One region of the Mycoplasma sp. P36-A1 genome, then DNA from elsewhere that is predicted to be linked to it. Evidence: a T-box and tRNA genes for the amino acid it is inferred to sense, from the RefSeq annotation. Region 1 holds a T-box; the other regions hold tRNA genes.
What was found. The T-box of region 1 lies ahead of ileS (isoleucine--tRNA ligase). A T-box ahead of a tRNA ligase gene usually reads a tRNA of that ligase, here a tRNA-Ile.
Positions count from the first base shown of each region.

Region 2: it has a tRNA-Ile gene. The T-box ahead of ileS (isoleucine--tRNA ligase) is inferred to sense a tRNA for this amino acid. The anticodon was not compared.
Region 3: it has a tRNA-Ile gene. The T-box ahead of ileS (isoleucine--tRNA ligase) is inferred to sense a tRNA for this amino acid. The anticodon was not compared.

Region 1 covers NZ_CP168083.1:793,992-804,284, forward strand. The annotation lists gene ACD762_RS03690 (cell division FtsA domain-containing protein) at 1-240, shown strand, start outside; gene ftsZ (cell division protein FtsZ) at 258-1,394, shown strand; gene ACD762_RS03700 (cell division protein SepF) at 1,419-1,868, shown strand; gene ACD762_RS03705 (YlmH/Sll1252 family protein) at 1,928-2,686, shown strand; gene ACD762_RS03710 (hypothetical protein) at 2,704-3,120, opposite strand; T-box leader at 3,244-3,455, shown strand; gene ileS (isoleucine--tRNA ligase) at 3,496-6,216, shown strand; gene ACD762_RS03720 (TIGR00266 family protein) at 6,271-6,969, opposite strand; gene ACD762_RS03725 (lysostaphin resistance A-like protein) at 7,105-7,824, shown strand; gene ACD762_RS03730 (peptidoglycan DD-metalloendopeptidase family protein) at 8,053-9,216, shown strand; gene ACD762_RS03735 (peptidase U32 family protein) at 9,308-10,293, shown strand, end outside.
Region 2 covers NZ_CP168083.1:561,027-571,319, reverse strand. The annotation lists gene ACD762_RS02585 (ATP-binding cassette domain-containing protein) at 1-259, opposite strand, end outside; gene ACD762_RS02580 (ATP-binding cassette domain-containing protein) at 301-558, opposite strand; gene ACD762_RS02575 (ISL3 family transposase) at 739-1,698, shown strand; gene ACD762_RS02570 (transposase) at 1,811-2,005, shown strand; tRNA gene ACD762_RS02565 (tRNA-Leu) at 2,151-2,233, opposite strand; tRNA gene ACD762_RS02560 (tRNA-Lys) at 2,249-2,324, opposite strand; tRNA gene ACD762_RS02555 (tRNA-Thr) at 2,327-2,402, opposite strand; tRNA gene ACD762_RS02550 (tRNA-Val) at 2,404-2,479, opposite strand; gene ACD762_RS02545 (VOC family protein) at 2,490-2,864, opposite strand; tRNA gene ACD762_RS02540 (tRNA-Ala) at 2,886-2,961, opposite strand; tRNA gene ACD762_RS02535 (tRNA-Ile) at 2,976-3,052, opposite strand; tRNA gene ACD762_RS02530 (tRNA-Ile) at 3,086-3,162, opposite strand; gene spxB (pyruvate oxidase) at 3,360-5,102, shown strand; gene ACD762_RS02520 (ISL3 family transposase) at 5,283-6,563, shown strand; gene glpK (glycerol kinase GlpK) at 6,748-8,241, opposite strand; gene ACD762_RS02510 (MIP/aquaporin family protein) at 8,260-8,961, opposite strand; gene ACD762_RS02505 (pentapeptide repeat-containing protein) at 9,347-9,931, opposite strand; gene ACD762_RS02500 (glycerol-3-phosphate responsive antiterminator) at 10,016-10,293, opposite strand, start outside.
Region 3 covers NZ_CP168083.1:1,338,362-1,348,654, reverse strand. The annotation lists gene ACD762_RS06580 (energy-coupling factor transporter ATPase) at 1-170, shown strand, start outside; gene ACD762_RS06575 (energy-coupling factor transporter transmembrane component T family protein) at 154-963, shown strand; gene truA (tRNA pseudouridine(38-40) synthase TruA) at 942-1,676, shown strand; gene ACD762_RS06565 (leucine-rich repeat domain-containing protein) at 1,687-3,390, shown strand; tRNA gene ACD762_RS06560 (tRNA-Pro) at 3,666-3,742, shown strand; tRNA gene ACD762_RS06555 (tRNA-Ala) at 3,759-3,834, shown strand; tRNA gene ACD762_RS06550 (tRNA-Met) at 3,854-3,930, shown strand; tRNA gene ACD762_RS06545 (tRNA-Ile) at 3,954-4,030, shown strand; tRNA gene ACD762_RS06540 (tRNA-Ser) at 4,044-4,136, shown strand; tRNA gene ACD762_RS06535 (tRNA-Met) at 4,170-4,246, shown strand; tRNA gene ACD762_RS06530 (tRNA-Asp) at 4,249-4,324, shown strand; tRNA gene ACD762_RS06525 (tRNA-Phe) at 4,327-4,402, shown strand; tRNA gene ACD762_RS06520 (tRNA-Arg) at 5,109-5,185, shown strand; tRNA gene ACD762_RS06515 (tRNA-Pro) at 5,209-5,285, shown strand; tRNA gene ACD762_RS06510 (tRNA-Ala) at 5,293-5,368, shown strand; tRNA gene ACD762_RS06505 (tRNA-Met) at 5,389-5,465, shown strand; tRNA gene ACD762_RS06500 (tRNA-Ser) at 5,476-5,568, shown strand; tRNA gene ACD762_RS06495 (tRNA-Met) at 5,603-5,679, shown strand; tRNA gene ACD762_RS06490 (tRNA-Asp) at 5,682-5,757, shown strand; tRNA gene ACD762_RS06485 (tRNA-Phe) at 5,760-5,835, shown strand; gene ACD762_RS06480 (ZIP family metal transporter) at 5,986-6,792, shown strand; gene zupT (zinc transporter ZupT) at 6,811-7,686, shown strand; gene ACD762_RS06470 (hypothetical protein) at 7,994-8,539, shown strand; gene ACD762_RS06465 (cation:proton antiporter) at 8,571-9,743, shown strand; gene ACD762_RS06460 (ornithine cyclodeaminase family protein) at 9,825-10,293, shown strand, end outside.

The DNA of each region.
Region 1 (10,293 bases):
ATTAGTTCTAAAGTTCTTGGTGCAAGGAGCTCAAGTTTCATAAAATGCTTAGGAGCAATTATATATGAAGCAAATTTCTCACGAGTAAGGGGAGAAATTAAGCTTTTTGTTAATAAAAAGGACTATATAAACTCAATTAATCTTGTTGAGAAAAACAATTTGTTGTATAATAACAACAATAATAGTAATGTGGAGCAGGATTTTATAAAACGCTTAGTTTCATATATATTTAATAACTAAAAAATTGGAGGTTTCTTATGAATAATATAGAGTTTGATCAATATGCAAACATTAAGGTGGTCGGCGTAGGTGGCGCGGGTTGTAATGCCTTAAACAGAATGGAAGAAGAGGGAATACAAGGTGTTGAATTAATAATCGCAAATACCGATTTACAAGTACTTGCAAATTCAAGAGTAGCTAAGCGTATCGAATTAGGTTCTAACCTAACTAAAGGTCTAGGAGCTGGTGCTAATCCAGAAATAGGAAAGCAAGCCGCACTTGAAAGTGAAATGGCAATCAAAGATGCACTTAAAGGTGCAGATATGGTATTCGTTGCTGCAGGTATGGGTGGAGGTACTGGTACAGGTGCTGCACCTGTAATTGCTAAAATATCAAAAGAACAAGGTGCATTAACAGTAGGTATTGTTTCACGTCCTTTCACTTTTGAAGGTAGATTACGTACAAAACATGCAATTGCTGGAATTGATGAATTAAAACAAAATGTTGACTCATTAATTATTGTATCTAATGATAAATTATTAGAATTTGTTGGTTCTATTCCTGTAGGAGATGCTTTTACAGAAGCTGATAAAATTTTAATTCAAGGTGTTCAAACAATTACTGACTTAATTGCAGTTCCTGCAATAGTAAACCTTGACTTTGCTGATGTTAAATCAGTAATGGAAAACAAAGGTTCAGCTTTAATTGGTATTGGACTTGGACAAGGTGAAAACAAAGCAGAAGTTGCTGCTAAACAAGCAATCGCTTCTCCTTTACTTGAAGCTAGTATTGCTGGTGCTAAACATGCAATTATTAACGTAACTGGTGGACCATCAATGACTTTAATGGATGCTAATGAATCTGTTAGAGTAATTGAAGAGTATGCTGGAAATGAAGAAATAAATGTTATCTTTGGTGTTGCAGTAAATGACAACTTAGATGATGAAATGGTTGTAACTGTAATAGCTACAGGTTTTGATATTCCTGAAATACAAGAAAATAGCTTGTTTACAGAAGAAGAAAATCAACAACCTGCTGTTGAAGCAAAAGCAGTTGCTGCAACTGAACCTGCTACTGCAGTCAATGAAGAAACTAATAACAGTTTAAATATTGAACCTGAAGCAGATTCAAGTCAAGATTTAGAAATACCTGCATTTTTAAGAAACAATAGATAATATAATTTGAGGGGAGAATAAAACATGGCTATTAAAGATATAAAAAACTGGGTTATTGGTGCTGATGTTGATGAAGAAAACTTTGACAACAATACTCAAGAAGAGTTTAGCACTCAAAGCTCTACATATGAAGAACCAATTGCTAGTTCATTTGAAACTAGTGCTGATACAAACTTTGGTGTAACAAGTACATCTTCATTTGAAGACACAACAGGAAAAGGTGCACAAATGGTTGTTTTTGAACCAAGAAGTTACTCAGAGTCACAAGGAATTGCAGATCATTTAAAAAGTAAACGTGGTTGTATAATTAATTTACACCGTGTAAGCAAAGATCAAGCAAAGAGAATTATTGACTTTTTGAGTGGTGTTGTTTACGCAATTGAAGGAGAAGTTCAAAAAATTGGACCTAATGTATTCTTATGCACTCCTAATAATTTTGCAGTACATGGTGAAATTACTGACACTGAAGAATAATTAAAAATATATAATTTAAAATGCGATTTATGTCGCATTTTTAGTTTAAAGAGGTTATTATGCATAAAAATGAAAAAGACATTAATAAGCTAATTGAAAGAATTAATGAAGCTATATTTCAAGTTAGTTTAAACCAGAACTTTAAAACACTTTTCTTTATAGATGTTATCTTATTGAAAGAATTAAATAATGAACTTAAAAATATCAAAAATATCGATATCATAAAATACTCAAAAATTAGTAATAGTAAAAGATCTTATCTAACAATTACTAATTCTAAAAATGATTTAGACCTAACTGAATATACTACTTTAGTTAAAATCGAATACAACAATAAATTTAAACAAATAAACCATAATGATGTACTAGGAACTTTGTATTCACATAATATAAAAAAAGAATTTATAGGTAGCATTATTGTTTATAATAATAATATATATTTTGAAATTGTTTCTAATTTATATAATTATGTAGTACAAAATATTGAAAAAATTAATAATACTAAAGTTAACTTAGTAAAAAGTAATGATATAGTTTATGAAGAAGATAATCTTAAAAAATATCATACAACAATAAAGTCAACTAGATTAGATGTAATTATTAAAGCTATTACAAATTTATCTAGAGAACAAGCTAAGAATTATATACTAGAGAATAATATTAAAGTAAATCAAATATCAACTGATAATTATTCTAGAGTTTGTAAAAATGAAGATGTTATTTCAATACGTAAATATGGAAGATTTATAGTGAAATTTGATTGTAATAAACTAACAAAAAAAGGAAATATTAATTTAGACTATTATAAATATATCTAATTATATTTCCTTTTTATTTAACTGTATTGGTTAGTATTTTTAAATAATACTAATTTTTTCCAAAGTTTTCTAAAGTCTGGAATAGACAAATTGTAATCGGGAATACCATAGAGACAACTAATTCTATTTACTAATTTAATTGCCTTTGGGTATAAATCTTTAAGTAGTTCTATACTAAGCTCATCTTCATTTTGTAATGATAAAGGTTCATTTTCAAAATCAATATAAGCACAAATGCAGAAATCTAAACAATGAGTTTTACTTGTAAGATTAATAATTAAACCAAATGCTGAATAATCACATTCTTGATCACCTTTTCTAGAATAACCAAGTGCATGCTTAACAATAAAGCCATCCTTAATATTTAAATCAATTTCTTCTCTTTCACCATATTCAATATATTCAACTTTATACTCTTTGATTGTATATTTCATAGATACCTCCTTTATATTACATAATTTGCATTATTATTAAACTTTCCTAAATATAATCTAATAAAAAAGTAAAAAGATTGATTTTTCTTGCCTTAACTAACATTAATATGTATAATTGAAATATATACGACTATGAACAAAACGTTTTTGTAATATTTATTTAAGAGAGTCATCATTTGGTGTAAGATGATATAAAGTTATAAAATAGATCATTTGGGAGTCACTTTTTTGAAAGTAGTAGAAAAAGCGTATAAGCTGCGTTAAAGTTTAAGTGAGAGTACTGTAGATTTATACAGTGAACTAAGGATGGTACCGCGGAAAATTTCGTTCCTTGATTATATATCAAGGAATTTTTTTATTATAGGAGGAAAAAATATGAATTACAAAGATACACTTTTAATGCCTAAGACAGCATTTGAAATGAAAGGTAAATTAAATACCAAAGAACCTAAAATGCAAGATCACTGGCGTGAGATTGAACTTTATGAAAAAGTATTAAAAAGTAGAGAAGGAAATGAATCATTTGTGTTACATGATGGACCACCATATGCTAATGGTAATATACATGTAGGACATGCTATGAATAAAACAATTAAGGATATAATTGTAAGATCAAAACAATTACAAGGATATTATTCTCCATATGTACCAGGTTGGGATACTCATGGGCTTCCAATAGAAACAGCTGTTACCAAATCAGGTATTAATAGAAAAGAAATGAGCATTGCTCAATTTAGAGCATTGTGTGAAGAATATGCTTATAAACAAATTGAAAATCAAAGTATGCAGTTTCAAAGATTAGGTTCATTTGGAGATTATAAACATCCATATATAACTTTACAAAAAGAATATGAAGCAGCTCAGATTAGAGTGTTTTCAAAGATGGCAATGGATGGTTTAATATATAGAGGATTAAAGCCAGTGTATTGGTCTCCAGTAAGTGAGACAGCTCTTGCTGAAACTGAAATTGAATATCATGATAAGGTTTCAAACTCAATTTATGTAACATTTAAAATGGTTGATGGAAAAGAATTACTAACAGAAGATGTTAAATTTCTTTGTTGGACTACTACACCTTGGACTGTTCCAGGAGTGCTAGCAGTTGCTTTAAATGAAAGAATTGAGTATGGAGTTTACAATACTCCAGAAGGAAAGCTTGTAGTTGCTAAAGAAAGAGCAAAAGCAGTATTTGAAGATTTAGAATATGAATATGAATTAATCCAAGAGTTTAATGGATTAGAAGCAGATAGAATTGTTGTATCACATCCACTATATGATTATGATTGTATAGTTATCATGGGTGATCATGTTAATACTGAAGGTGGTACTGGTTGTGTAACTACTGCTCCAGGACATGGTATGGAAGACTATATTGCTGGAAATAAATACGAATTAGGATTAAAAGTAGTTGTAGATGATTTTGGAAAAATGACAGAAGAAGCTGGAGAATTAGTTCAAGGTCTTTGGTATGAAAAAGCTAATAATGTTATTATTGAAGCAATGACAGAAAAGCATACATTACTTAAAGCTTCAAAATTCACACATAGTTTCCCATATGATTGGCGTTCAAAAACTCCTGTAATCTTTAGAGCAACCAAACAATGGTTTGCTTCAATAGCTAAAAAAAGAGAAGAGTTGTTAGAACAAATTAATACAGTAGAATGGGTACCTGCATGGGGAGAAACAAGATTATATAACATGATTCGTGATCGTGGTGACTGGACAATTTCAAGACAAAGATCTTGGGGTGTACCAATTCCAATACTATTTGATGAAAATAAAGAGCCAATTATGAATGAAGAAGTCTTTGCTTATATAGAAGAAAAATTTAGAGAACATGGTTCAAATTTCTGGTTTGATTCAAATCCAGCAGATCTATTACCACAATCATACAAAGATACTCATGAAAATATTGATTTATATACAAAAGAAACTGACACAATGGATGTATGGTTTGATTCAGGATCATCATCACAGGCAGTACTTGTTGATAGAGGATTAGGATATCCAGCAGATTTATATATGGAAGGTTCAGATCAATATCGTGGATGGTTTAACTCATCATTGATCGTAGGAACATGTGCTACTGGTAAAGCTCCATACAAACAAGTATTAAGTCATGGATTTACTTTAGATGGTAAAGGTAACAAAATGTCAAAATCATTAGGTAATACAATTGATCCTTTAAAATTAATTAATGTCTATGGTGCTGATGTATTAAGATTATGGGTTTCTAGTACAGATTATCAAGCAGATGTTAGAATATCTGATGCCATTATGAAACAAGTATCTGATGCGTATCGAAAAATAAGAAATACTTTTAAATTTATTTTAGGTAACTTAAATGACTTTACTGAAGCAAATCTTGTAGAATTAGATGCACTTGAAGATGTTGATAAATATATGATAGCAAAACTTAATAATATCATTACTAAAGGAATTGAATCATATAATACATATGATTTTAATAATATATATACTTCAGTAAATAATTTCATAGTAAAAGAACTAAGTGCTTTTTATATGGACTTTACAAAAGATATATTATATATTTTAAAAGAAGATTCTTTAAGAAGAAGACAAGTTCAAACAGTGCTATTCCATACAATAAATTCACTAGTAATGATTTTGGCTCCAATATTGCCACACACTGCTGAAGAAACATATTCTTATATAAACAAAGAGAATAAATTAGAATCAGTGCATTTAGAATATATGCCAAAAGCATTTGAATTTAAAGGCTTAAAAGAAGTAGAAGAAAAATATGATATGTTTATGAAACATAGAGAAGATATCTTAAAAGCAATTGAAGAAGCAAGAGAATCAAAAGTAGTTGGAAAATCATTAGAGGCTAGTGTAAGTGTTTGGCCAAAAGATGGTTTTGAATTTATTAAAGATATTCCACAACTTCATCAATTATATATTGTTTCAGATGTTAAATTTGAAAGATTAGAAGATTCAGAAGAGCTAGAAACTGCTTATATTAAAGTAAATAAATTTGATGGATACACATGTCCAAGATGCTGGAATGTAGTATCACAAGATAGAGTAGTCAATGATTTATGTGATCGTTGCGATGAAGTAATCAATCATTAATAATAAAAAACGAATTCTTAATTGAATTCGTTTTTTTATATGTTTACTTATATATTATTGAGCTTTTGTTACAAATGGATCAATAACAGAAGCTAGTTGTTGAATATTTCTTGACTGGATTAAAACAGTACCTTTACCATTAAAGACATTAACAACACCTTCTCCAGTAGTAAAACCAAAGACACCACTTGCTATTTCAATATCATATGTCAAAGTATCACTCCAAGCAACGACATGATAGTTGTCAATTACAAAACGTTCACTACCATCTAAGTTTATCTCAATTAAATCTCCATAAGTATTTATTAGTAATTCACCAGCTCCAGTAGTTTCCATAACAAACAATCCACCAGTACCAGATAAAATTGCTCTACCTATACTTTGTCTTACCATATTATAAGATACTGATTCTTCACAAGCTAAGAATACACCGGTATTTAATCGCCAATGAATTTGACCCACTTCTAATTTTTTAATAACTCCAGGAGCAGCAGGTGCTAATGCTATTTTTGAATTATTTTCCTTACCTGTAGCACTTGTAATAAAAAAGCTTTCACCACTAGTCATTGATCTACCTAATGCTTTTAAGACACCACCAACACCTTTTGAACCATTAGAATTCATATTACCCTCTAACTTAACATTACCTCTCATATATACCATAGATCCAGATTCAATCTTAATTTTTTCATCTGCATTCAAAGTAACTTCAGCAATTGGAAATGCCGTATTTTGACTAATATCTACATTCATAAAATTTCCTTCTTTCTATTTAGTAACATAATAATACCACATATTATTTTTGAATAATAATCATACTTTATTAATACACATTTATTAAGACATATGATAGAATATAAACAGTAAATTTAAAAAGTAGGTGCAACTATGTCAAGATTTAAAAGTATAATCAACATTACTATATATAATATATTTCCAATAATAGTCCAAATAATTTTTGCCTTTTATATAAAAGCAAAATTTGCTAGTCTTAGTGCTGATCAAATGCAATCTAAACTAGTAGATACTTTAGGTTCAATTCAAGGAATGGCTATTATGATGATACCAACACTTATGATAATTATTCTTTTAAACTATAAATACTTAAGAAAAAAAATACATAAATCATTTGAAAATATTAAAGAAACTTTTAAATATGGCCTTATAGGTTACATAATCATGACTTTTGCAATAGTAGTTTTTTCAATTTTAGTACAACTAATGCAAATAGATGTGTCTGAAGCAGAAAACCAACAAGTGGTAAATAACATGATGAGTGGAGCATCAACACTAACTATTATATTAGTTATTGGCTTAATAGTTCCATTTTTAGAAGAACTAATATTTAGAATGTCTATAGCAGGACTTTTAATTAAAGATAAAGTTTCTAAAAGTTGGCTGCCATACATTATTATGGCATTGATATTTGCTTTAATTCATGAAAACTCATTTATTACTAATTTCAGTGTTGAAGCTGTTGTAAACTTTTTAACATATTTAATACCTTCATTAACATTATCTTTTGTTTATAAAGTATCAAATCATAATATAATAGCAACATATATTATGCATATTTTAAATAATGTTATACCATCAATATTTTACTAGAAATCGAATAAATTAATTTTAAGAATAACTTAGGTTATTCTTTTTTTATAATAATGCTTCTAGTCAAAACCTATAAAATACACATATGTATTTATATACAATTATTATTGTTAATTAGTAATTAATAATATATTATAATTACATTCTTACACATTTCATAAATATTTCTTATATATTATAAACATATATTATTAAAGATGTTTGATATAATCTATTCGAGGTGTTAAGATGAACAAAAAAATAATAGCATTTACAAGCTTTATAGCACTAAGTATTATGAATTTAAATAATTTAAATGCCAAAGTAGATTATTCAAATGATTATAATAACTATAGTGAATTATGTAGTACTAAATCTTCATATGCATTAAATACAACAACTTGTGATGAATTTGTTCAGTATCAAGAAAATAAATTAGGTATTAATATTACAAGTGTAGATTCTGCAAATAAAAATGAAGTTTCTGCTAAAAATTTAAATAAATTTAATATAAACATAAAAAAGGTAATTTCTAAGTTAAATGATACTGTTAAAGAAAATAAAAATGAACAAAAAAGTAATCAAAGTAAAATAAGTAATCTAAAAAAAGAAATAGAAAATAATACAAATAATTTCTTTTCTAATATCTTTAATAGTAGTGAAACTAACAAGAATAGCTTAGAAGTAACTAATTTAAGTGAATCAATAAAAGACTTGAATAGTAGTAATAAAGAAATAAAAACACAAATAAGCAGTTTAAATAAAACGATTAAAACACATAGTATGGTTGCTACAGAAGTTGAAAGATCAACAATAAATTTGTATAGCAGTACTAATAGTGGAGGTACTGGTGATTATAACAAAGCACTTGATAAAGTAGATTTGAGTAGTGTTGAAGATAAAAATAGCAATTGGCTTAGACCTGTTAAACATGCAACTATTAGTGCAGTTGCCTGGTACTATCCAGCAAGTTTTGGTGGAGGTTGGCATCCTGGTGTTGATTTTGCAGTTAATACTAATACTAAATTAATAGCTCCTGCTGATGGAGTTATACTTAGTGAAAGCAAAGGTGCTAATGGCTATGGAAATCATATAGTAATTGCTGTAAAAAAAGGTAACTATGTATATACAATGTTATTTGCTCATTTAAATAAATTTAAGTCTAATGTTACAACTTTCAAACAAGGTGATGTAATAGGTTATACTGGTAATACTGGAAATTCTACTGGTCCACATTTACATATGGAGATATTTAGACATAATACAAGTAGTTTAAAAAAGGTTGTAAATGAGTTTAAAGAAAATGAAGACTATTGGTTTGGTTTAGGATATACTAAAAAAGGTAAAGCAGATAAAGTTAAAAGAATAGCACCAAATGATTTTTATAATCTTAAATTAAATCAAAAATATTAAACATGGGAAACCATGTTTTTATTTTGTAAACTAAAGATAGTTTTATAGAACTATCTATGATAAAATTTATATACAACAAAGGAGTGATTTAATGGAGCTATTAGCACCAGTAAAAGATAAAGAAAGTGCATTTATTGCAATAAATGCACAAGCAGATGCAATTTATTGCTCAGGACCTGGTTTTTCTGCCAGAGCAAGTGCTGCAATAAGTATAGCTGATCTAGAAGAAATAGTTGAGTATGCACACATATATAATCGAAAGGTATATGTAACATTCAATACATTAATAGACAATGTTCAATTAATTGCAGCTATTAAGTATTTAGATGAACTAGCATCATTATGTATTGATGGAATTATAGTACAAGACTTAGGTTTACTTTCAATAATAAAAAAAAGATATCCAACAATTGAAATTCATGCATCTACACAAATGCATGTTCATAATTTAGATGGTGTACGCTTTTTAATGAGTAATAATGTAAAAAGAGTAGTAGTGCCAAGAGAAATGAGTCTTGATAATGTAAAATACATTAAAAACAATTCTAATATTGAAATAGAAGCATTTGTTCATGGTGCATTATGTACAAGTTATTCTGGACAATGTTATTATTCTTATTTTGATAATGGAGGTTCTGGAAATAAAGGAGCTTGTAAACAAAATTGTCGTCAACTACATAGTTTAAATAATGAAGAACAACAAGACTATAAATTAAGTTTGAAAGATTTAGCTTTACAAGAAAATATATTAAAATTAAATAATATAATTGACAGTATAAAAATAGAAGGAAGATTAAAAACAAAAGAATACTTATACAATACCGTTTCATATTATAAAGAAATAATGAATGGAAACTTAGATCAAATGTATTTAGATAATAGTAAGGTTGCTTTTAATAGAAAATATACAACTGGTCATTTGATGAATGATAAAAATGTTTCAAATAATTTTAGAGTTAATAATGAAGGATTAGAAATAGGAAAAGTAATAAGCACTAATAAAGAATATATTGAATTATTAGTTACAAAGCCAATTAGTAGATTAGATAGTATTCGTATCGTAAATAAAAATAACCA
Region 2 (10,293 bases), 230 kb from region 1:
AATGTGAGGATATTATTAATATACCTTTCTTTTTAAATTGAATTAAGTACTCTTTTAATATTTCGCTAGTTTGAGTATCTAATGAATTAAAAGGTTCATCAAGTATTAGTATGCTTGAATTATCTATCAATGCTTGAATAATCAACATTTTTTGTTTATTACCTAAAGATAGTTGTGCATACTTCTTTTCTATAAATGGAGTTAAATTGAATAATTCATTTAAGTTCAACATTTCATTTAAAGTTGTTTCATTTTTAATTAGTCTAATTTTTTCTAAATTATTTAAGCATGATACATCACCTAAAAACCTGGTGTATCAACAATTATTCCTGCATTTAAAATGAAGTTGTTTCTATTCCTAATAATAATTCCATCTTGTATTATTTGTCCAGAAGTTAATTTAGTGTGCCCACAAATCGCCTTCATTAGTTGTGTCTTTCCTGAACCGTTTTTTCCAATAATTCCATAAGCATTACCAGTTTCAAATTCAAGGTTAATATTATTCAAAATCAACATATCTCTATATTTTTTTACTGCATTTTTTACTTGTATCTTCATTAAACTTTCTCCAATCTATAAAAAATAATTCTCTACTACTAATAATAATATACATACCAAAATTGAATATTTTGATTTAGTTGTTATACTTATTCCACCCTTAAATTGTTAATATAAAGAAAAAGACATTTATCTTTGTTATAATTTAAGCGACTAAAATAAATTAAGGAGATAAATGTCATGATTAATAATAACATAATTAATAAAAACAATAAAGAATTAAAAGAAATTATTGGAATTAATGATTCCAATATTAATATATATAAATTTCAAGATGAAAAAATTAAAGATAATATTTCTAAAGTATTTTATGGAATTCTATTTTTTAATGATAATGTTTGCCCTAAATGTAATAAAGTTCATAATAAATTTTATGTACATAATAAAAAAGTATCTCTTATTAAATTACCTATGGTTTCTGGTTTTGATGCTTATTTAAAACTTACTAAGACTCGTTACAAATGTATGGAATGTAATAAAACTTTTATTCCTGCTAATACTCTAACAAATCCTGGATGTTCTATTTCTAATATGGTTAAATATCTAATTGCTCTTAAATTAACTAATATGCTTACTTGTACTTATATTGCTAAAGATCATAATGTATCTACACATTCTGTTTTTAGAGTATTAGATACTTATGCAGAGGCTGCTAAATCTACTACTATTAAATCCTATTTACCAAAAGTACTTCATTTTGATGAGTTTAAATCTACTAAAGATGCTGATGGCAATATGTCCTTTGTTATTATGGATGGTGAAAAAAGAAAGCTACTAGATATCGTAGAAAACAGGCAAAAAGCTTACTTAGAGAACTATTTTAGCTACTATACAAAAGAAGCTATTGATAATGTTGAATATATTGTAATTGATATGTATACACCTTATATTGAAATCATTAAAAATGACTTTACTAATGCTAAAATAATATTAGATAGATTTCATATTTATCAGAATTTAACTAGAGACTTTAATAAAACTAGAGTTGCAATTATGAATGCAGATGAAAAAAACAGAAATAAGTTCAAAAATTTTTGGAAACCTATATTACAGTTAAAGGAGAATCTTTCAGAAGTGATGTTTAAGCATGTACCTTTAATTGTAAGTTTACAAACAATAAAGCAATTCAAAATTATTTAATCGAGAATAATGAGGACTTTAAAAATAATTATGAAATATATCAAGATTTACTATTTTCTTTAAAATACAATAATATGGAAATGTTTAAGAAAACAATGATCAGCCTAATAAATTAGCTTCAGATAAAATTAAAACTTGTATATCTACCTTTATTAAGTATTATGAATATATTAAAGATAGTTTCGATGCTGAGTATAATAATGGAATAATAGAAGGTACAATATCTAAATTCAAGAAGTTAAAAACAATATCTTGTGGCTTTAGAAGATTTGAAAGATTAAAAACTAAAATAATGATACAAGAATAATTAATTGTATAGCGATAAAGCATTAAAAAAGGATACAACATTTCTGTTATATCCAATACTAACTCATATATTAAAATAGTGACATTTATCTATCAGAATGAGGCAACAAAAAAACACCTGTAAAAGGTGTTATCTATTAAATATATGGTGCGGATGACAGGAATCGAACCTGCACACCGAAGTACTAGATCCTAAGTCTAGCGCGTCTGCCAGTTCCGCCACATCCGCATATTTAATTTAAAATGGTGTCCTGTACAGGATTCGAACCTGTGACCCTCTGATTAAAAGTCAGATGCTCTACCAACTGAGCTAACAGGACAATGGTGCCGGCTAGAGGACTTGAACCCCCGACCTACTGATTACAAGTCAGTTGCTCTACCAACTGAGCTAAGCCGGCATGGTGGACGATAACGGGCTCGAACCGCTGACCCTCTGCTTGTAAGGCAGATGCTCTCCCAACTGAGCTAATCGTCCATATTAAAGGTTAGTTACGCCCTTTTTCCAATATTTCTATCCAGTATCCATCAGGATCTGCAATGAAATATAAACCCATTACTGTGTTTTCAAATACAATTACATCCATTTCTTTGTGTAATTCATATGCCTTAGCATAATCATCAACTTCAAATGCCATATGGATTTCATTATCACCTAAATTATATGGTTTATTTTGATCTCTTAAGTAAGTAAGTTCAATTAGATTAGTTCCTTCTTCTGGTTTCATATAAACTAGAACAAATGATCCATCTTCTGCTTCTACTCTTGAAGATTCTACCATATTTAATGACTTTTTGTAAAAAGAAATACTTTTATTTAAATCAAAGACATTAATATTATTATGTATAAATGAAAATTTCATATAATCATCCTTTAAATAAAATGGTGGAGCCTAGCGGGATCGAACCGCTGACCCCCTGCGTGCAAGGCAGGTGCTCTCCCAGCTGAGCTAAGGCCCCATGTAAATTTAAAATGGTGGGCCTGAGAAGACTCGAACTTCCGACCTCACGATTATCAGTCGTGTGCTCTAACCAACTGAGCTACAGGCCCATTTTAAAATGTTATTATTTGTTAGAAATAAAATGGTGGGCCTGAGAAGACTCGAACTTCCGACCTCACGATTATCAGTCGTGTGCTCTAACCAACTGAGCTACAGGCCCCTATCTAAGAGTTATTTTATTTCCTAACGCCTATATATAATATCATGTAGGTTTATGCAAGTCAACTATTTGAAGGCTATTTTTATTATTTTTTTTATTTTTTTAAAAAATGAATTATTGCATTATTTTTGATAAAATTTATTACTAATTCTATAATTTAAATTAAGAATATAAATAATTAGAAAGAGGGAATAATTATGGAATTTAAAAAAATTAATTCTGCCTTAGCAATGCTTAATGTTTTAAGCGACTATGGAGTTAAGCATATTTATGGTTTACCTGGTGGATCTATCAATTCTACTATGGAGGCTTTATACAACGATCAAAGTAATATTGAATATATTCAAGTTAGACATGAGGAAGTCGGAGCTCTTGCTGCTGCTGCCCATTCTAAACTTACAAAAAAAATTGGTGTTTGTTTTGGTTCTGCTGGACCTGGTGCTGTTCACCTATTAAATGGTTTATATGATGCTAAGCATGATAAGACTCCTGTTTTAGCAATTATTGGACAAGTATCTTCTAAATTTATGAATACTAACTACTTTCAAGAAATGAATGAAGATCCAATGCTAAGAGATGTTAGTGTTTATAATAGAGTTGTTATGGATCCTCAGCAAATGCCTTACATGGTTGAAGATGCTATTAGAGCAGCTTATGAATATAATGGTGTTGCCTGTTTAACTATACCTGTTGATTTTGGTACTGTTGATATTAATGACACTTATATTACTTCTGCTAAACAATTTAATATTAAGCATCCTATTGCTGAAGAATCTGATATTGATGCTGCTATTGATTTATTAAAACAAGCTAAACAGCCCCTATTATTTTATGGTATAGGTGCTAAGGGCTGTAAAGATGAACTAAAAGAGCTTTCAACTAAGTTGCAAATGCCTGTTGTTTCTACTGCTTTAGCAAGAAATATTATTGGTGATGATTTTGAAAACTATTTAAAAGCATCTGGAAGGTTAGGAACGAAACCAGCTACTGAAGCAATCGCACATGCTGATTTGATTATGTTTGTTGGTAGTGATTTCCCTTTTGCTCAAGTTATGTTTAGACCAGATCAAAAGTTTATTCAAATTGATATTAAGCCTAGTATAGTTGGTAAAAGACATAGAGTTGATGTTGGTATTAATGCAGATGCTAAAAGTACTTTAAGAAGTATTATTGATAAATTAGATGGTAATGTTACTGAAAGTGCATATCTTAAAGCTTGTAAAATAAATATGGATTATTGGAATAAATACACTAAAGATTTAGCAAATCTTAAATTAGAAAAGGTTACTGCTGAAAACATAATGGCTAATTTAGCTAATATATTAAAAGATGATGCTATTATTGTTGGTGATGTTGGAAACGTAAGTATACAATGTGTTAGAAACATTGATTTTAAGCCGAATCAGCTATGGACTACCTCTGGTATATATGCAACAATGGGTTATGGTGTTTGTGGTGGTATAGCGGCTAAATTAGCTTATCCAAGCAGACAAGTTGTTACAGTAAATGGTGATGGTGGCTTTTCAATGGTTTGCCAAGATATTTTAACTCAGGTAAAATATAATTTGCCTGTAATCAATATTGTTATGAGCAATGATTCTTTAGGGTTTATTGAAAGTGAACAATATGCTACTCAACATATTTTTGGAGTTGATCTTTATGAAGCTGACTTTGGTTTAATGGCTAAATCAATGTCTGCTGTTGGATACACTGTTAACTCTATTGAGGAATTAAAAATGGTTTTTGAACAAGATGAAGTAATCAATCCTACTAAGCCTGTTGTTATTGATGTTAAGATTTCTCAAAACAGACCATTACCTACACATAGATTAGAATTAGATCCAAACAAATTTAGCCAAGAGCAAATTTCTAATTTTAAAAAAGCATATTATATTAATGAAATGCCATTATTTAAAGATATTCTAGCAAAACTTATTTAAACAAAACTTATTTAAACAAAAAAACTAACTTTATAAATGGGTTCTATAATTTATAGGGTGGAATAACAAATTCAAGTATTACTTGAAATGTTATCCACCCTTAAATTGTTAATATAAAGAAAAAGACATTTATCTTTGTTATAATTTAAGCGACAAAACTAAATTAAGGAGATAAATGTCATGATTAATAATAACATAATTAATAAAAACAATAAAGAATTAAAAGAAATTATTGGAATTAATGACTCCAATATTAACATATATAAATTTCAAGATGAAAAAATTAAAGATAATATTTCTAAAGTTTTTTATGGAATTCTATTTTTTAATGATAATGTTTGTCCTAAATGTAATAAAGTTCATAATAAATTTTATGTACATAATAAAAAAGTATCTCTTATTAAATTACCTATGGTTTCTGGTTTTGATGCTTATTTAAAGCTTACTAAAACTCGTTACAAATGTATGGAATGTAATAAAACTTTTATTCCTGCTAATACCCTAACTAATCCTGGATGTTTTATTTCTAATAAAGTTAAATATCTTATTGCTCTTAAATTAACTGATATGCTTACTTGTACTTATATTGCTAAAGATCATAATGTATCTACACATTCTGTTTTTAGAGTATTAGATACTTATGCAGAGGCTGCTAAATCTACTACTATTAAATCCTATTTACCAAAAGTACTTCATTTTGATGAGTTTAAATCTACTAAAGATGCTGATGGCAATATGTCCTTTGTTATTATGGATGGTGAAAAAAGAAAGCTACTAGATATCGTAGAAAACAGACAAAAAGCTTACTTAGAGAACTATTTTAGCTACTATACAAAAGAAGCTATTGATAATGTTGAATATATTGTAATTGATATGTATACACCTTATATTGAAATCATTAAAAATGTCTTTACTAATGCTAAAATAATATTAGATAGATTTCATATTTATCAGAATTTAACTAGAGCCTTTAATAAAACTAGAGTTGCAATTATGAATGCAGATGAAAAAAACAGAAATAAGTTCAAAAATTTTTGGAAACCAATATTACAGTTAAAAGAGAATCTTTCAGAAGTTATGTTTAAGCATGCAACCTTTAATTATAAGTTTACAAACAATAAAGCAATTCTAAATTATTTAATCGAGAATAATGAGGACTTTAAAAATAATTATGAAATATATCAAGATTTACTATTTTCTTTAAAATACAATAATATGGAAATGTTTAAGAAAACAATTGATCAGCCTAATAAATTAGCTTCAGATAAAATTAAAACTTGTATATCTACCTTTATTAAGTATTATGAATATATTAAAGATAGTTTCGATGTTGAGTATAATAATGGAATAATAGAAGGTACAATATCTAAATTCAAGAAGTTAAAAACAATATCTTGCGGGTTTAGAAGATTTGAAAGATTAAAAACTAGAATAATGATACAAGAATTATTAATTGTATAGAAAAATCATAAAAAAAGGATACAACATTTCTGTTATATCCTGTACTAACTCATATATCAAATTGTAAAATTCCACCCTATTTGACAAAGAGCCGTTATATCCTGTTCTAACTCATATATCAAATTGTAAAATTCCACCCTATTTGACAAAGAGCCTATAAATGAAGTTAGTTTTTTTATGCTTATTAATTTTTAAATGACATTGTTGCTGCTACTGCTTTTTTCCATCCTGAATAAAGTTTTTCTTTAGTTTCTTCATCCATGTTTGGTTTATAGTTACAATCAACTGCCCATTGTTTTGATATGTCTTCTTTATTTGTCCAATAACCTGTAGCTAATCCTGCAAGATATGCAGCACCTAAGGCTGTTGTTTCAGTAACTTTTGGAACATCTATTTCTACTCCTAAAATATCTGATTGGAATTGCATTAAGAATCTATTGGCAACTGCTCCACCATCTACTCTTAATTTTTTAAGAGGGAATCCTGATTCATCTGCCATTATTTCTACTATGTCTTTTGTTTGATAACAAATTGATTCTAAGGTTGCACGAACTACTTCTTCTTTTCCACTACCTCTTGTTAAACCAAATATTGCACCTCTTGCATCTTGATCCCAATATGGTGATCCTAATCCTACAAAGGCTGGTACTACGTATACTCCTTGAGTATTTTCAATTCTTTTAGCATATTTTTCTGTATCTGCTGCATTTTCAATTAGTCTTAAGCTATCGCGTAACCATTGAACTGAACTTCCTGCTACAAAGATTGAACCTTCTAATGCATATTCAACTTTACCATCTATTCCCCAAGCGATTGTTGTTAATAAACCATTATGAGAAATAACTGGTTTTGTTCCTGTATTCATTAACATGAAACAACCTGTTCCATAAGTGTTTTTAACAAATCCTTCTTCAAAACATCCTTGTCCAAATAAAGCTGCTTGTTGATCTCCAGCGATTCCTGCAATTGGTATTTCAAAACCAAATAAGATTGCAGGTTCTGTTATACCATAAACTTCTGATGAAGGTTTTACTTCTGGAAGTATACATTCTGGAATATTTAAAATTTCTAGTATTTCTTTATCCCATTCCAAATCTATTATATTATACATTAAAGTTCTTGATGCATTAGAGTAATCAGTAACATGAGCTTTACCAGCTGTTAATTTCCAAATTATCCAAGTATCAATTGTTCCAAATAAAACTTTACCTTTTTCTACTCTTTCTCTTACACCTTCTACATTATCTAAAATCCATTTAACTTTTGTTCCTGAGAAATAAGCATCAATAGGTAGTCCAGTTTTTTCTTTAAATTTTGTTTCATAACCTGAAGCAATTAATTCATCGCATATTTCAGCTGATTGTCTTGATTGCCAAACAATGGCATTATATACAGGTAAACCTGTTTTTTTATCCCACATTACGGTAGTTTCACGTTGATTAGTAATTCCTATGCTATCAATTTGTTCTGCTTCAATTTCATTGTTAACTACTAAAGTTGCTAGAACTGAAAGTGTTGTTAACCAAATTTCATTTGCATCGTGTTCTACCCAACCAGCTTCTGGAAAGTATTGTGTAAATTCTCTTTGTTCAACTGCATGGATTTCTCCTTTTTTGTTGAATAAGATTGCTCTTATTGAAGTTGTTCCTAAATCAAGTGATAAGACATATTTTTCCATTATTATTGTTCTCCTTTTTTATAAATAGTTAAGCATTAAAGTATAAATTAAACTTGCCACTACTGCTCCACATAGCGGTCCTACTATTGGTACCCAAGCATATGACCAGTTTGCTGAATATTTTTTTCCCATCTTTGTTAATGAGTAAACTATTCTTGGTCCAAAATCTCTTACTGGATTAATTGCATACCCTGTTAATGATCCAAGTGCAATACCAATTGCAACAATCATAAATGGTACAAATAAAGAGTTAGCTGATTTATCATGTGCCATCATCATTATAAATAATACTAAAGTTGCTGTTCCAACTAGCTCTGCAAAAAAGTTTCTTACTGAATCTTTAATTGCTGGAGCTGTAAAGAATACACCACCATAATCTTCATCTTCAACATAAAAGTGATGATAGTATAGTTGATAAACTGCTGCTGCTCCTAAGATTGCTCCTACTAATTGAGCTCCTATATAAGCTAATAGTTCTACAATTGACATGCTTCCTTGTAAAAAGAAACCTAAACTAACTGCTGGATTTAGATGTGCACCAGATAAAGGTGAAGAAACTATAATACCTGCAAAAACTGCAAATCCCCAACCTAATGTGATGAATACCCATCCTGTGTTTTGCGCATAACTTTTTCTTAGTGAATTAGCAGCACATGTACCAGTACCAAACAGTATAAGTACAAATGTTCCTAACAACTCACCAATAATAATCTTTTCCATTTAAAGATCCTCCTATTAATTTAATTAAAACGCTTTCAATTCCCATTAATAAGAAAAGCAAAAACAGTAAATGTTTTTGCTTTTCTCTAAGATAATTCGCTTATTAACTTTAACCAAAGTTTATCATAAGAAAACGCTTTAAGCAACACTTATAATTGTAAAAAAAATAATAGTTTTATTATAATTTAGATAATTGATAATGCGATTAAATAGGCTTTGTTATAAATCCATAGTAAAATATTATATATGTCTAGTGCGTGTATTTTTTATGATTTATTCTAATTGAATAACATAAAAAGCTATAGGTAAAAGGTTTGTTAAACATTTATCATTTTTATTATTTACCTTTATTATCTATATTTAGTTGTTTTTAGGTGTTTTTTTATTATACTATCTCAATACCTAAAGAAGTTAATAAATTTAATGATTCATACATACTAAATTTTGCTTTTTTCATTACATTGTTTTTTATATCTATAATGAAACCTCTTGCATTTATAAAGTTTGTTTTTGTTAAATCACATTGAATAAACTGAGTATCTATTAAACTTGTATCTTTAAAATTTGCTTCTGTAAGATTACATCCTTCAAAAATACTCTCTTCTATTTCAAGTTTTGAAAAGTTGAATTTCTTTAAATTCATATTTATGAATGAATTGTACTTTAAAAAGCAGTTTGTAATATTGCTTATTGGAATTATACTTTTATTACTATGATAGAAGTCTTTCCAATATATTCCTATTAAATTACAATCTTGAAATTTAACATATTTAATATTAGCATTTTTTGTTTCTATATTTAGAATATTACAATTGATAAATTCACAATTATCAAATAGTACATTATTTAAATCACACTGCTCAAAAGTACAGTTGATAAATTCACACTCTAAAAAATTGGTATCATTAATTTTTTCTTTAATTAGTTTTAGATCTTTATATTCTATGTTTTCTTTTACTTTATTATCCATTTAATCTACTCCTTTCTTAAATTCTAACATGTTTAGCTAGCTTTTATATTTATTTTCAAAAAAAAACTGAAATGAATCAGTTTTTTAACACCATAAACTTTTTTTACCAGTTGTAACTGCAACTAGTCCATTATCCAAACAATTTTTTATATCTTCTTTATCAACTATTAATCCTCCACCTATTACTGGAATATCTATTTGAGATTCTATTGTGGTAAATATTTTTGATGCTAGTGCTGGAAGTACTTCTAAATAATCTGGTTGTATTTTGTTTACTAAGTCTATACTTTTTTTAAGAGATGTTGAATCTATTAAAAATATCCTTTGTATAGCTAGGCAATTATTAGCTTTTGCAGCTAAAA
Region 3 (10,293 bases), 540 kb from region 1:
GCACCTTAGATTTTTTTAATAGAGAAGATTTGAATAAGTATAATATAGAAAAACCAAAGCTACTACAAGCATATATTCAATGCATGTTAACAAAACCAACAGAAGTGATTAAATTTGAAAAATTAATCCAACTAATTGAAGGAGTTTTAGATAATGGCACTACTAAATAACATTGCAATTGGAACATATGTACCAGCTAAAAGTTTAGTACATCGTCTTAATCCTCTAGCTAAAATAATTGCCATGATTATTTTGTTAGTTGGAATTTTCATCATAAAAGATATAAGTGTCTATGTAGCAACAACAATACTAATAATTATATTAATAAAAATCTCAAAACTATCAGTAATAGAAATGATAAAAAGGCTGAAAATAATGGCTTTTATGTTCGTCTTTTTATTTATAATAAATTCATTTGTCATAAGAACAGGTGACTTACTTTTTGAATTATCATTTTTCAAATTATACACAGGAGCTATCTATCAAACATGTTTAATATTGTTTAGACTTACACTAATGGTTTTTGTCAGTTCACTATTAACAATGACAACTAAACCATTAGATTTAACCTTAGGATTAGAACAAATGTTTAACCCGCTTAAAAAAATAGGCTTTCCAGCTCATGAATTAGCAATGATGATCTCAATAGCCCTACGATTTATACCACTATTAGTAGAAGAAACAAACAAAATAATGGTAGCACAAACATCAAGAGGAGTAGATTTTCAATCTAATAAATTAAGTGTTAAAGTAAAAGCAATAATATCATTGCTAATACCATTATTCACATCATCAATAAAAAGAGCTGAAGATTTAGCAGATGCAATGGAAGCAAGAGGATATAGTCCAGATGCAGAAAGAACAAGATTTAATCAATACAAATGGCAAAATATTGATACCATTGCTATAATAATATCAATCATCTATACAGGAGTTGTAACATGGTATTCAATTACAAATTAACAATTGAATACGATGGTACACTATTTTATGGGTATCAATCACAAGTAAAAGAAAGAAATGTTTCAGATGAATTAGAAAAAGCTATAACAAGACTTAATTCACAAGAAAAGGTAAAGTTAATAGCTTCAGGTAGAACTGATGCCAAAGTCCACGCTAAAGGACAAGTAGTAACCTTTAAATCAACTAAAGAATTTGAGAAGCAATACTTTCTTTTTTCAATAAATAGATTGTTACCAGATGATATCTATGCAAAAGATTTTGAGATTGTAGCTAATGAATTCCATCCAAGATTTAATGCAAAAGCAAAACACTATCAATACAAAATAAATACTAAAGAATATAATGTATTTAAAAAAAATTATGAATTACAATATTGTAAACCAATAAATATATTAAAAATGATTGAGGCATCTAAACATCTAATAGGAAAAAAAGACTTTAGAACCTTTTCAAGTGCAACAATTAACCAAAATAGTATTAAAGAAATACATGAAATAAGATTTAAAGAAGAATCAGGGATATTAATAATCGATTTTTATGGAACAGGTTTTTTAAGATACATGATTAGGAAGTTAGTAAGCATATTATTAGATGTAGCACAAGAGAATAAAAGCATAGAAGAAATGCTAAAACTATTAAATAAAAAACAAATAAGCGCCTACTCTAAAATAGCGCCAGGTTGTGGATTGTATTTGATAGAAGTAAGTTACTAGGAGGGAAAAAATGAAGGGTAAAAAAGTGATTAAAAAGAAAGTATTAACTATTGCTTTAACAGCAATAGCATTATTGAATGTAAAAAGTATTAATGCAGCAACCTTTAAAGCGACATTTCCAACAAATGAAAACTTTGCATCTTGTGTAGCTAAAAACTTGGAAAAAGACCTAAGTGATGAAGTAAAAAATAGTGAAATAGAAAACTTAAAAATATTAAACTGTAGTTCAGCTTCAATTACAAATATAGCTGACATTACCAAATTACCTGCATTAGAAGAAGTAAACTTTTCAAACAATAATATCAAAAATGTTGGAGCAATGGGATATTTAAATAAACTGCATACAATAAATTTAACAAATAATAGAAATATTAATAACCTTAATTCATTGTACTATGTAAGCTCATTAACAAACTTAAATGTTAGAGGAACAAGAGATGAAAATTTAAACATCTTAAGTGAATTCACCAATTTAGAGGCTTTAGATATAAGCAATAATAAACTAGATAATCTTGACTTTATTTTGCGATTATCTAAGTTAAAAGAATTGAATATATCAGATAATGATTTAACAACAATTTCTAGTTTAACTAATTTTACTAAACTAGTAGTATTAGAAGCAGATAACAATAAATTAGTTAAAATAAATAATTTACCAAAAAATATTATCAATTTAAATCTTGCATCAAATAAAATAACAACAGTATTAAACTTAAAAGATTTTCAAAAATTATCATACTTAGATTTAGCTAACAATCAATTGAAAAATATCGATTTTTTAACAGATCAATCTAATATAAGATATCTAGATATCTCAAATAACAATATTACAAGTGCAGTGCCTTTGAATACAATGAACAACTTGCAAGTTCTAACATTAGATTATAACAAAATAAAAGACAGTAATGAACTGAATACCAAAGTAAGAGAATTATATGATAGGAATGCACAAACACAGCCAGAAAGCTCTGAAAACAGCGATGGTGACAAAACAGTGAGTGAATCAGAGAGCCACTGGTACAATATTTTATTAGAAAATAAGATTCCACTAGCAATAGTAGTTTCATTAATAGTAATTGCTATAATTTTTAGTGCAGTAAGAAAGAAAAAGAATAGCAAATATGAAATGTATGAAAGTGATATAGAACCTTCAGTACAACCAGAAGAAAATACCGAAACTAAAAAAATAAATTTTGATGATGAAAATGAAAAAAGTAAATACGAAAAAGAATTAGAAGATAGAGTAAATGCTAACTCACTTGAAAATATTGAAAACAACAATATTATTACAAGTACAAAACCAGTAGATACTCAAGAAGAAAAAAGTGATGCAAGTGTAGATGATTTACCATTAGTTATGGATAAAAAAATGAGTGAAGATTATGCAGATGGAGCATTTAGTCATCCTGCATTAACAATAATAAAACCATTAAAAGTAAAAGAAGAAGAAACACAAATAGAAGAGTTAGAAAATACCAATTTTGATATCAAAACAGTAGTAGAAGAAATTAAGAAAATAAAAAAAGAAGAAAAGAATAACGAATCTAAAAGTGATGATAAAGAATTAGCAGATACAAGTGAACATTTAATGAGTAACATTAATAATAAACTAGAAGAAAATGAAAAAGCAGCTCAAACAAAAAATACTACTTCATATGAAGATAATGACTTAGGAAAATTGTTAGAAGGATTAGATTCAAAAAATAAAGAATAACACATAAATAATGAAGCTATTTTTATAGCTTCATTTATATTTTAATCAATATATAAACATAAAAATATTTAATAGAAGCTGTATAAAACACCTAATATATCAATAATTTTAAGTTTTATCATAAATATTGTTGACATGAAAAAACTATCGTGTATAATAGAGTTTGTTGGTTGCAATAACAAAAAATTAATCAAAAAAATATCTTTAAAAAGTATTGATTTTTAATTAAAAAATATGTTATAATTTCTAAGCAAGTTAATTAAAATCTTAATTAACGGGAAGTAGCACAGCTTGGTAGTGCACCTGGTTTGGGACCAGGGGGTCGCAGGTTCGAATCCTGTCTTCCCGACCATTTTTAAAAATAACATGGGGCCTTAGCTCAGCTGGGAGAGCACCTGCCTTGCACGCAGGGGGTCAGCGGTTCGATCCCGCTAGGCTCCACCATTAATATTATTAGAAACACGGCGGGGTAGCTTAGTTGGCTAGAGCGTTCGGTTCATACCCGAAAGGTCGGGGGTTCAAGTCCCTCTCCCGCTACCAATTTTTAAATTAAATAAATTGATGGACCTATAGCTCAGTTGGTTAGAGCTACTGGCTCATAACCGGTAGGTCGCAGGTTCGAGTCCTGCTAGGTCCACCATCATTTTAAATCCGGAGGAATACCCAAGCCTGGCTGAAGGGATCGGTCTTGAAAACCGACAGGGCTGTTAAAGGTCGCGGGGGTTCGAATCCCTCTTCCTCCGCCATTTAATTTAAAAGAAAAACAGAATAAAAGACATCGCGGGGTGGAGCAGTTCGGTAGCTCGTCGGGCTCATAATCCGAAGGTCGCAGGTTCAAATCCTGTCCCCGCAACCAATGGTCCAGTGGTGTAGTGGTTAACATGCCGCTCTGTCACAGCGGAGATCGCGGGTTCGAGTCCCGTCTGGACCGCCATTGGCTTCGTAGCTCAGTCGGTAGAGCAGAGGATTGAAAATCCTCGTGTCGGCGGTTCGATTCCGTCCGAAGCCACCATTATAAAAACTAAAGCCTATTAAAGGCTTTTTTTGGTTTGTAAATAAAATTGAATTGCACATAATGTTAATAAAAAGTAAAAAGACATTGTCCTTATTATAATAACCAATAAATTCTTCAACAAACATTAAATTACAAATTAAGACATGGACAAATATTGACTATACTGTTAATATTGTTTTTTAAGTTTTAATAACCATCTATAAAAAAGTGATTTGATAAGCATAAAAGATAAATATATAAACAGCGCAATTCTATATATTATAAATAATTTAATTTAAAATATAAAATCAAAAGTTTAGTTTGAAACAACAGTAAAATCAGTTACTATGCTATCGATACTAAAAATTGAATAAGAGTCATTTTAATACTATTTAAAATAATAATACAAAGTATGTTAAAAATGTTAATTATTGAGTTGTATGAAAAAGATAACTTATTAATGTCGAGAAATTAATCAATATAAATCACTTAATTATATGATACATACCAATTTTTAATAGTAATATTAGTCAAAGTTTATAAGAATATTTAATTGAATTATATACTTACACTCATAAAATAATACTATTATAATCGATAATAATTATATACCATTAATTAACACCGTTATAACAAAAAACTATTCGATTTGTAACATTAATAATTGCAAACAGTATTTTACTATGCTATAATATATTAGTCTTAAGTTACAGAACAAATAAATGCGCCAGTAGCTCAACTGGATAGAGTGCCTGACTACGGATCAGGAGGTTGTGGGTTCGATTCCTGCCTGGCGCGCCATTTTTAAATAACATAAGATATGTCGGGAAGTAGCACAGCTTGGTAGTGCACCTGGTTTGGGACCAGGGGGTCGCAGGTTCGAATCCTGTCTTCCCGACCATTTAAATGGGGCCTTAGCTCAGATGGGAGAGCACCTGCCTTGCACGCAGGGGGTCAGCGGTTCGATCCCGCTAGGCTCCACCATTTAATAAAATACAAGAGTTGGCGGGGTAGCTTAGTTGGCTAGAGCGTTCGGTTCATACCCGAAAGGTCGGGGGTTCAAGTCCCTCTCCCGCTACCAATTTTAATACGGAGGAATACCCAAGCCTGGCTGAAGGGATCGGTCTTGAAAACCGACAGGGCTGTTAAAGGTCGCGGGGGTTCGAATCCCTCTTCCTCCGCCATTAAGTTTTATTAAAAAATTGAATATTTATACATCGCGGGGTGGAGCAGTTCGGTAGCTCGTCGGGCTCATAATCCGAAGGTCGCAGGTTCAAATCCTGTCCCCGCAACCAATGGTCCAGTGGTGTAGTGGTTAACATGCCGCTCTGTCACAGCGGAGATCGCGGGTTCGAGTCCCGTCTGGACCGCCATTGGCTTCGTAGCTCAGTCGGTAGAGCAGAGGATTGAAAATCCTCGTGTCGGCGGTTCGATTCCGTCCGAAGCCACCATGTAACAAATGACATCTCTTAGAGATGTTTTTTTATTTTTATGATAAAGTTTCATCTTACTTGTATAAAAGATGTCATTTTAATAAAATAATAGTAGTATTTCCATATAGTCTAGGTTATAATTATTATAAATAAGATTGAGGTGATTTAATGAGTAATGAAATATATGGTTTAATTTATTCAACATTAGCAGGTTGTGCAATGATCGTTGGAGCATTGTTCAGTTTACTATTTAAAGATAAATTAAAAAGCTATACGCATTTATCTTTAGGATTTAGTGCGGGAATAATGATTTATGCAAGTTTAATGGAAGTCTTACCACATGGTATAGAACACCTAAGTGATTCATTAGGATCATCATTTGGTGGAGTTATGGCTATGTTTGCCTTGCTTTGTGGTGTAATCATAGCACACTTACTTGATAGATATTTACCACATTCACATGAACATGCTCATATAAATAGTAATAACGAAAATGATGATAATTCACATATTTTACGATTAGGAGTTATAACAGCAGTTACAATTGCAGTCCATAATTTATTAGAGGGTTCAGCTGTTTATTTATCGTTTATTAGTGAATTTGATACTGGAATTGCTTTAATGATGAGTGTTGCTATACATAATTTTCCAGTAGGAATAGCTATTGCTTTACCAATATACTATGCAAGTAAAAAGCCACTAAAGGCTTTAGGCATAACTACACTGTCTGCATTAGCAACAGGTCTAGGAGCAGTGTTAACACATGTTTTTCTAAAACCATATTTAACTGATAATATATTAGGATTTATCTTTGCTTTAGTCAGTGGGATGATGATATATATTGCATTTGATGAACTATTACCAACAGCAAACAAATATGGTGATAGACATAAAGTTGTATATGGAGTAATAGCAGGAATGATAGTAATGGGTTTAGCTTTAGTACTCTTTAGTCATGGAGTGCATAATCATTAGAAAAAAGGGGGAGATTAAATGTTTGAAACTCATGTAGTTATACAAGCATTTTTAATGACAATGTTTGCCGGTTTAGCAACCGGTATTGGCTCATTAATAGCATTAAGAGCTAAAACTACTAACATGAAGTTTTTAGCTGCATCTTTAGGTTTTTCTGCAGGTGTAATGGTTTATGTATCATTTGTTGAGATATTACCAGAAGGTGTTAAAAATTTAGTAGAATTTTTTGATGGTAAACAAGGTGAGTTATTTGGAGTTTTAGCCTTTTTTGGCGGTATTGCCATAGCAGCTTTAATAGATTTTCTAGTTCCAAATGAAACAAACCCACATGAGCTTGTAAGTCCACAAGAATATGAAATGTATCAAAGTAGTAGTAATGCACAAATGAGTGCCCAAGAAATTGAAAAAGCCATTGGAGCGCATTGTGCTATAAACACAAAAGAAAAGAAGTTGATGAGAGTAGGGATGATGTCAGCAATTGCCATAGCAATTCATAATTTTCCTGAAGGTATTGCAACCTTTGTTGCAGGACTATCAGATCCTCAACTTGGTATAAGTATTGCCATAGCAGTAGCAATCCATAATATACCAGAAGGAATAGCAGCTTCAGTACCAATTTATTATGCTACAAAAGATAAAAAGAAAGCATTTAAATTTTCATTTTTATCAGGTCTTGCTGAACCAGTAGGTGCAATCATAGCATACTTTTTATTAATGCCATTTTTAAATGATGGACTACTTGGAGTAGTATTTTGTGTGATAGCAGGAATAATGGTTTATATTAGTATTGATGAATTACTGCCAGCTGCACATGAATATGGAGACCACCATTTAATTATTTATGGATTTATTGCTGGAATGGCAATAATGGCTCTTAGTTTAGTTTTAATTTAATATTAATAGCATATAGTTTGCCATATGTAAACGAGATGTGTCATAATAGTGTAGTACAAATATTATTAATATTATTTTGGAGATGAATAAATGAAAAGTGAAGTTTATATTATAATTGATGAGTTATGTGTAAAGTTATATTTTGCAAACTTGAAAGCTAATTATATTTTTTCTTAAAAACAGAATATAATGATTTAAACTAGAAATAATACAAATTAGTATATTTCTAGTTTTCTATTTATTATAGTTTAAAAATATTATTAATTTTGTTAAAATAGAAATGTAGTAGAATGAGGGAGAATAAATTATGAAACTAAAAAGAAATTTTGCTTTTTTAATACTAATAACAATATTTTTAATAACAATAAATTCAATTTTAAGTTATACATTTCATGTAGCACTAATTGATAATGTAAGTGTATATGATAAAGTAAATATATATATAACTAATATCTCATTGATGACAAACGGTGGAATAATGTATATCTATAATTTTCCATTTATCTTTTCATCAATTAGTTTTGTAGTTTTAATGGCAGCGATACTATTTTTTGAAAAAACTGATGATACAAAGTATCGTTATATGAAAATAAGTGTAGTTTTAAGCTTTGTGATTTTATTTTTCTATAACCAATATTTTATGGATCAAATAGGTTTTTATTTGAATTCACATAGTATGATAAATAATCAAGTAATGTTTTTATTATTTAACTTTATTACATATAATGGTGAAAGCATAACTGTCTTAGGTGTATCTTTAATAAGTGCTATATTATATATAGTAATATTGACTGCATACCAATTTGATTTAAAGAAAGATAAAAAAATAAGATTTCTACAAAACCTAAAATAGGTTTTGTTTTAATATACAAAGGAGTAATCAAATGTTTTTTGAAAGCATCGCAATAATGATAATAGTAGGTTTAGTATTTGCAAAATTAAGTCAGAAAATAAAATTACCAGGTATTTTTGGAATGATAATAGCAGGTATGTTAATTGGGCCATTTAGCTTAAATCTAATAGATAAACAAGTACTAGATCTCTCAGATGAGATAAAAAAAATTGCTTTAATAATCCTATTACTACAAGCTGGGATTTCACTTAAGATAAAAGATATTTATAAAGTCAAAAAAGCTGCGACACTAATGTCCTTTATACCATCAATATTAGAAATAATAATTGTAAGTCTATCTACATCCTTTATCTTTAATATAAGCATCATTCAAGGATTTCTATGTGGTTGTATTGTTGCAGCATCATCGCCTGCTGTAATTGTACCTAAAATGCTTCAAATAAAAAAAGAGGGCTTAAACAACAAAGGAATAAGTGAAACATTAATATGTGCGACTTCAATAGAAGGTATTTATATTGTTTTGTTATTTGGAATACTAATACAAGCAAATCAGGCTAATAACTTTGAAATAACAAGTATTATAAACATACTAATCGCCTTAATACTTGGTTTAATTTTAGGTTTAATAATAACATATACCTATAAACTGACAACTAAAATATTTAGTTTTTCTAGTATTCAAAAAGTTATCTTAATTATTGCATTGTCATTTGTTGCTATTGGAATAGAAGTAATATTTAGTGATAAAATAAATATAAGTGGCATGTTTGCAGTAGCAATTTTATCATTGTTAATAAGTGGTGAAACCGAATTACAAACCGCAAAGATTCAAGAGTCATTTGCAAATATTTGGGTCTTTGTACAAGTAATACTATTTGTCTTTGTAGGAGCTTCAATAAGTGCATCAAGTCTAATAAAATATGGTATATTTCCATTAATAATAATTTTACTAGGATTATTCATGCGCATTGTAGGAGTGTATATTAGTGAATATAAAGGTAACTTGAATAAAAAAGAAAAACTATTTATTGCAGGTGCCTTTACACCTAAAGCTACAGTACAAGCAGCAATAGCATCTACACCATTAGCATTAGGAATAAGCTCAGGAGAATTACTACAGACAATTGGATTATTATCCATTCTAGTTGCAGCACCAATAGGAGCTGTTTGGATTGATAAAACAAAAGATAAATTATTAGCTTAGAAAAATAGTTAATTAAAGGCTATTTCTTTTAATATGTGATAAAATAAATTTAAGTCAAAAAAAACAAAGGGGGGCATCATAATGCTTTATTTAAACAAACAAACAGTAACCGATTTAATAGATATAAAAGATTCTGTTGCATTAATTGAAGATTTAATGGTGAAGTATGAAGAAGGTAATTACTTAATGCCAAATAGATTAAGAATTACTAGACAAGACCATAATTACTTGTATATGCCATATTTTTCAGATGAGGTAAAAGGATCTAAAATTCAAACTATCTTCCCATCTAATAGAGAACATCAACAGCCTGCAATACAAGGAGTAGTTTTACTAAATAATAGTGAAAGTGGAAAAATAGAATGTATCCTTGATGGAAGTATATTAACATCAATGAGAACAGCTGCAGTAGCTGCTGCTGGTATAAAATATACAACACCAGAAACAGTTGAAAGTCTAGGAATAATTGGAGCAGGTATTCAATCATTTTATCAAGTTATCTTTGCAGTAGTTATGAGACCAAATATTTCAAAAATATACATTTACGACT